Regions from separate parts of the Alkalihalobacterium sp. TH-98 genome, predicted to be linked through region 1. Evidence: a T-box and tRNA genes for the amino acid it is inferred to sense, from the RefSeq annotation. Region 1 holds a T-box; the other holds one or more tRNA genes.

Region 1 (3,411 bases):
TATTCAATCAGGACATAGTTTGTTACATCGACTACATTACTGATCGGACGAATTCCAGCAGCTGTTAAACGGTTTTGTAACCATAAAGGGGATGGTCCGATTTTTACATTTTTAATAATTTTAGCTCCGTAATACGGGTTGTCTTCGGATGCTTCCACTTGTACCGTTATATAGTCAGATGCTTTTTCGCTGCTTGAACTTTCAGTGATTGTTGGGTGTTTTACCTCGCGACCTAACAATGCAGCCATCTCATAGGCAACACCTAACATACTTAAACAGTCTGAACGATTTGGCGTTAAATCTAATTCTAAAACCTCATCTGTTAAATTAAGAACTTCAAGTGCATCTTGACCAGGTTCAACATTTGCCGGAAAATTATAAATCCCTTCAGCAAATTCCTTTGGAATTAACTTTCCTTCAATTCCTAACTCTTGAAGTGAACAAATCATCCCTTGTGATAATTCACCACGAAGTTTCGCTTTTTTAATTTTAAAGTTCCCTGGTAATACAGCACCAACTGTTGCTACAGCTACTTTCTGGTCGGCACCGACATTGGCTGCACCACAAACAATTTGTAAATGTTCTTCTGCACCTACATCTACTTTACACACTCGTAATTTATCTGCATTTGGGTGTTGAGTACATTCCACTACATGTCCAACCACCACTCCGCTCATTCCTTTTTTCAGGGAATGAATGATGTCTACTTCAATACCGCCTTTAGTCAACTTATCCGCTATTTCTTTCGGCGTTAAATCAGCCACATCGATATATTCTTGAAGCCACTTATAAGAAACTAACATATTCTCTCCTCCTCTTATACCTGTTTAAACTGTTCTAAGAAACGTAAGTCATTTGTATAGAAATGACGAATATCATCAATACCGTACTTTAACATTGCTAGGCGTTCCACACCCATACCGAATGCAAATCCGCTATACTTTTTCGGATCAAATCCACCCATTTCAAGTACACGGGGGTGAACCATCCCAGCTCCAAGTACTTCAATCCAACCTGTTTGCTTACATACTCGACAGCCTTTTCCACCGCAAATCCCACAAGAGACATCAACTTCAACTGAAGGCTCTGTAAACGGGAAGAAACTCGGTCGAAGACGAATCGTGCGATCTTCACCGAAATATTGTTTTGCAAATGTATCTAGCATCCCCTTTAAATCACTCATACGGACGTTTTCATCGATGTAAAGTCCTTCAATTTGCATGAATTGGTGGGAGTGCGTCGCATCATCGTCATCACGTCTGAATACTTTTCCTGGACAAATGATTTTAACTGGCCCTTGTCCTTTGTACTTTTCCATCGTACGAGCTTGTACAGGAGAAGTATGCGTACGTAGTAAAAGTTCATTTGTAATGTAAAAAGAATCTTGCATATCACGTGCTGGATGGTCTTTCGGTAAGTTCAGCGCTTCAAAGTTATAGTAATCCGTTTCTACTTCAGGACCTTCAGCGACTTCAAACCCCATTCCAATAAACACATCTTCAACATGTTCAACAACGGAAGTTAACGGATGACGAGCTCCTTTTACTACTGGTCGGCCTGGAAGTGTAACATCAATACTTTCCTCTGCTAATTTTCTTTCTACTTCTTGTGCCTCTAATTGCGTTTCTTTTTCTTCTAGCTTTTCAGTAATCGCTGCTCGAACATCATTAGCCATTTGTCCGATGAGAGGGCGTTCTTCAGCTGATAGCTGTCCCATTCCTCGTAATACTTCAGTAATCGGACCTTTCTTTCCTAAGTATGCAACACGAATGTCTTGTAAAGCTTTTAAAGAGTCAGCTTGTACTACTTTTTCAAGCGCTTCATTTTTGAGACCTTCTAAACGATCTTTCATGTATATTTCCTCCCTCTTTTAATTACAAATTGGAATGTTCCCTAAAAATAAATAGAGCCATCGCCCCAAACTAAGGGACGATGGCTCGTGGTACCACCCTTATTAGCAATAGAATATCTACTGCTCACTTCATTAGATAACGGTTTAAACCGATAACACCTTAATAAGACAAGTTAACCATCCTATGTTCCGGTGCTAGCTCAAGAGTGAATTCACCTGTTTCATCCATAGAAATGCTTTCAGTCTAAGACATTTCCTCCCTAGATGGTGATTGACAGCCTACTACTCTCCTTCAACGCTTTTGGCAATATTAAAATATGTAATATCAAACTTATTAAAGTATAGAAAAAAATAACACACAGTGCAAGTCCATTTATTTTTTTCGTAATCCATAAAGTAAAATGGCCGTAGCAATCGCGACATTTAACGACTCCGCCTTGCCATAGATCGGTACATATAAATTAGCATTCGTTTCTTTTAAAAGGTCTTTTGAAACCCCTTCTCCTTCATTCCCAACCATTAAAGCAAATGAAGATGGTGACTCTATTTCATTGTAGTCTTGTCCATTTTCAAGAGCTGTTCCATAAACAGGGATATCCAATGATTTTAGTTTTTCAATCCACTCCAATAAATTACCTTTTACAATCGGCAAATGAAACAAGGAACCTTGGGTGGAACGAATGACTTTTCCATTATAAAGATCGACTGATCCATCTCCTAAAACAATTCCATCAACTCCAGCAGCATCTGCTGTGCGGATGATCGTTCCAACATTTCCTGGGTCTTGAACGGCATCTATTAATAAATATCGCCCTTGACTTGGAACAAAATGATGTTCAAATTGCTGACAGATTGCGATAACTCCTTGTGGAGATTTTGTTTCACTTAACTCCACCATGACACGATCCGTAACGTAAGTAATTGGCACTTGCCAATCCGACCAGTTTTTTGGAACATCGTACTCTTCAGAAATGATCAATTCTATAGGATCAAAACCAGATTTCCGAGCTTCTTCTATTAAATGCCTTCCTTCAATCAAAAATTGATGATCGGTATCGCGCCCTTTTTTTGTATGTAACTTTTTCCACTGTTTTACTTTTGGGTTTTTAGCTGATTCAATACGATTCATTACAAACTCCTCATCTATATCAAAATGCAAACTGCTATATCGTTCAAAAAGGAGGACAAAAAGAACCAAGAAGTTCAAGGCGGTGTAGCTTTGAGGAGCACAGCGTATGCTTTTAATACGTGAGCACAAGCTTGTATCTTCGTAAGCATAATCCGCACGACGGAAAAGTGATCTTATTTTCCAAGGACCGCAGAAGCAAACCAACGAGCTTCCACAGGATGTGGTGACTTCGACGTTCCCACAGGACGTGGGGCCCTTAGTCGAAGATCAACTTTCTCAGTTATTTTTCCCGGACTTTTTGAACTTCCTCTCTTTTTTATAATTATACCCTCCAAATTATACATAATCCCTAAAAAATTTCACAAACTAGGAAAGATTTAATATCTACTTAGTGAAGGAGTGCTTAGCGATGAGCTTTAATTTAAGAGGT
Region 2 (3,411 bases), on a different contig from region 1:
GGCTGTTACATTGACTTTTTGCCCAATTTGTAGAAGTGTATCCTCAGTGATATCAGGATTTAGCTCTAGTAACTCGTTCGTTGATAAGTTATGCTTACTCGCAATGGACCCAAGAACATCCCCTACATCAACGGAATACGTTTCCTCAGTTAGCGTACCGAGTTTTAGCATTTTAATCGCTTCGTTTTTTGATAAAATATCACTTGGACGAGCTAGGCTGTATTCGTACTCTACTTCCGATGATAAAGAAATCTCCTGAATTTCTGTTTCTCCTACACTTGGTTCTACCGAGTGCTCTACATCTTCTTTATCCTCTTCATAAGACACTAACTCATCTTCTGATACATACTGTAATTTAAAATCCCGTAAGACCTGTTCTGCTGTTTCTTGTTCTTCAACGAATAAAACGGTCTCATCGTCAAAACGCATCGCTACAGCTTCAGCTTTTATGGTTAAAAGCTCATCTAGTTTTTCCACCGTTTCTTCTGTTTTTGTTCTTGCTTGGAATACTCGTTCTGGAATAAGCTTAACATCTTGGCCAATCATTAGATTAAATGATTCATATTGTTTAGTGTATTGGTTAATCTTTTGATCCACTAGTCTTTGATAGTCTTCCGTATCATTAATAGAACCAATTCTTTCACCATCTACATACACGTGATAGATCGTTTGTAATGAACTATCGCTATTTTCATTAGCTAGCACTGCAGGCGCTGTTAACAATAAAGCTGAACATGCTGCTACACTAGTCGCAAGTTTTACATTATGTATGGAATTATGTACAAAGCTCTTACATTTTTCTAGTAAATTACTGTGCCTAAACCTATTACTTTCATCGGCACTTGTCGATTTAAACAGATTCATAAGATCCTCCTAAAACTCTCTTACATCCAAAGTTGCTCTATTAGACAAACTTAGACAACTTTTATCATTTTAACATAAAGCGATTTAAAATGTGTCAGATAATTGAAAATGAAATGTTTATGTAATAATCCTACACGAAATAGCTTTTCCTAAAGGAAGGTGGTCTTTTCTATTTCTCCTGTTAAAGGCAAAAAAAAAACACCATCTAAACGGTGTATTTGTCGTTACTCGATATATATGATTATGGTAAATCTTTAATATTTATTCCGAAGAATAAAATAAATGGTGCCGGCGAGAGGACTTGAACCCCCAACCTACTGATTACAAGTCAGTTGCTCTACCAATTGAGCTACACCGGCATACATATTTAAGGTATTAGCAACTTACTAAAGTAAATGGTGGCTCGGGACGGAATCGAACCGCCGACACATGGATTTTCAGTCCATTGCTCTACCGACTGAGCTACCGAGCCTAAAAATAAAAAGCTTGGCGACGTCCTACTCTCACAGGGGGAAGCCCCCAACTACCATCGGCGCTAAAGAGCTTAACTTCCGTGTTCGGCATGGGAACGGGTGTGACCTCTTTGCCATCATCACCAAACTTTTTATTATGGCGGTCCCGACGGGAATCGAACCCGCGATCTCCTGCGTGACAGGCAGGCATGTTAACCGCTACACCACGGGACCATAATAATATTTAATTTTCAATGTAATTGGTGACCCGTACGGGATTCGAACCCGTGTTACCGCCGTGAAAGGGCGGTGTCTTAACCGCTTGACCAACGGGCCACTTTAATTTAAAGTGGTGAGCCATGAAGGACTCGAACCTTCGACCCTCTGATTAAAAGTCAGATGCTCTACCAACTGAGCTAATGGCTCCTAGATTAAGGATGATTATTCAAATTGATGTTTCTTCCTCTACCAGTATTTCTTTGAAGATTGATGCGTCGAAACAACTCGTAGTAGTTCGAAGATGCCTATGCTCGTTGCTCTACCAACTGAGCTAATGGCTCTCATATTTGTTAATGTTTCTTAACGACAAGAATTATATTAACATAAGTATTTATCGTTTTCAAGTAGTTTTTTAAAAAAAGTTTTTTCTTTTTTTATTACTTGGACAAGCACTTGAACAACCTTTAATAGAATACTGTAAAACTCGTTCATTTTCAAGTCTTTTTTGTTCGTTTACAATTATAAATTCTCGGTAAAGAAGTAGACTCGACTGACGTAGTAAACAATTTTAGGAATTAAGTATAAGACAACTACACCTCTGTCTTCGCTAAAAAGCTAGCCAATGGCAGTTATCTTCAAAGGCTATTTTCATATTTTGATTGCTGTAGAGCCGATTTATTTATAAAAATAAAGGCAAGAACAAGCTTTTACTTATTCTTGCCTAAAGTTATAAAATTTAAACAAACACACCACGAATTAAGTTTGTTTGATTACGATCTGGACCTACTGAGAAGATTGCTAAAGGAATACCTGTTAATTGAGATACACGTTCAATATAATGACGCGCATTAGGAGGTAGTTCGTCTAATGAACGAACACCTGTAATATCTTCTTCCCATCCTGGTAACTCTTCATATACAGGCTCACATTCCGCTAGAACTTTTAAGCTAGCTGGAAATTCGTCAATAATTTCACCTTTATATTTATAGGCTGTACAAATTTTTAACGTTTTAATTCCTGTTAGAACATCAATTGAATTCAGTGATAAGTCCGTAAGACCACTTACGCGACGGGCATGTCGTACGACAACACTGTCAAACCAACCGACACGGCGCGGTCGACCTGTTGTCGTTCCATATTCATTACCTACTTCACGAATTTGATGACCAATTTCATCATGAAGTTCCGTTGGGAATGGACCATCACCTACACGTGTTGTATACGCTTTTGAAACTCCTACTACATGATGAATTTTTGATGGACCTACACCAGAACCGATTGTAACCCCACCAGCAATTGGGTTAGAAGAAGTAACAAAAGGATATGTACCTTGGTCAATATCAAGCATAACTCCTTGTGCACCTTCAAAAAGTACACGACGACCATCATCTAATGCATTGTTTAAAACAACAGATGTATCACAAACATAATGCGCAATTTGTTGTCCATATTCATAGTACTCATCCAGGAAGTCTTCTTTTTTAAATCCTTCGACTTCATAGTACTTCTCAAACATACGGTTTTTCTCTTCTAAATTACGTTCCACTTTTTGCTCAAATTCTTCACGATCGAGTAAATCTGCAATTCGGATACCGATACGCGCTGCCTTATCCATATAAGCAGGTCCGATACCTTTTTTTGTTGTTCCAATTTTATTTGCACCTTTACGCTCTTCTTCTACGATATCTAACTTCAGATGATAAGGTAGAATGACGTGCGCTCTATTACTAATTCGAAGGTTGCTTGTATCTACATTTCGGTCATGTAAATACTTTAGTTCTTCGACTAGTGCTTTAGGGTCGATAACCATACCGTTCCCAATCACACAGATTTTGTCTTTATAAAAAATTCCTGATGGAATCAAATGTAGTTTATA

The links. A T-box is a leader RNA that pairs with one kind of tRNA and senses whether it is charged. The one in region 1 lies ahead of pheS (phenylalanine--tRNA ligase subunit alpha), so its partner is inferred to be a tRNA-Phe.
Region 2: it has a tRNA-Phe gene. The T-box ahead of pheS (phenylalanine--tRNA ligase subunit alpha) is inferred to sense a tRNA for this amino acid. The anticodon was not compared.

Annotation. Positions count from the first base shown of each region.
Region 1 is NZ_JBYCKM010000054.1:2,584-5,994, forward strand. It holds gene pheT (phenylalanine--tRNA ligase subunit beta) at 1-803, opposite strand, end outside; gene pheS (phenylalanine--tRNA ligase subunit alpha) at 818-1,852, opposite strand; T-box leader at 1,923-2,157, opposite strand; gene AC2VNP_RS20685 (TrmH family RNA methyltransferase) at 2,226-2,981, opposite strand; gene sspI (small acid-soluble spore protein SspI) at 3,391-3,411, shown strand, end outside.
Region 2 is NZ_JBYCKM010000028.1:11,275-14,685, forward strand. It holds gene AC2VNP_RS11195 (peptidoglycan DD-metalloendopeptidase family protein) at 1-864, opposite strand, end outside; tRNA gene AC2VNP_RS11200 (tRNA-Thr) at 1,148-1,223, opposite strand; tRNA gene AC2VNP_RS11205 (tRNA-Phe) at 1,261-1,336, opposite strand; rRNA gene rrf (5S ribosomal RNA) at 1,349-1,464, opposite strand; tRNA gene AC2VNP_RS11215 (tRNA-Asp) at 1,475-1,550, opposite strand; tRNA gene AC2VNP_RS11220 (tRNA-Glu) at 1,578-1,652, opposite strand; tRNA gene AC2VNP_RS11225 (tRNA-Lys) at 1,667-1,742, opposite strand; gene AC2VNP_RS11230 (adenylosuccinate synthase) at 2,272-3,411, opposite strand, start outside.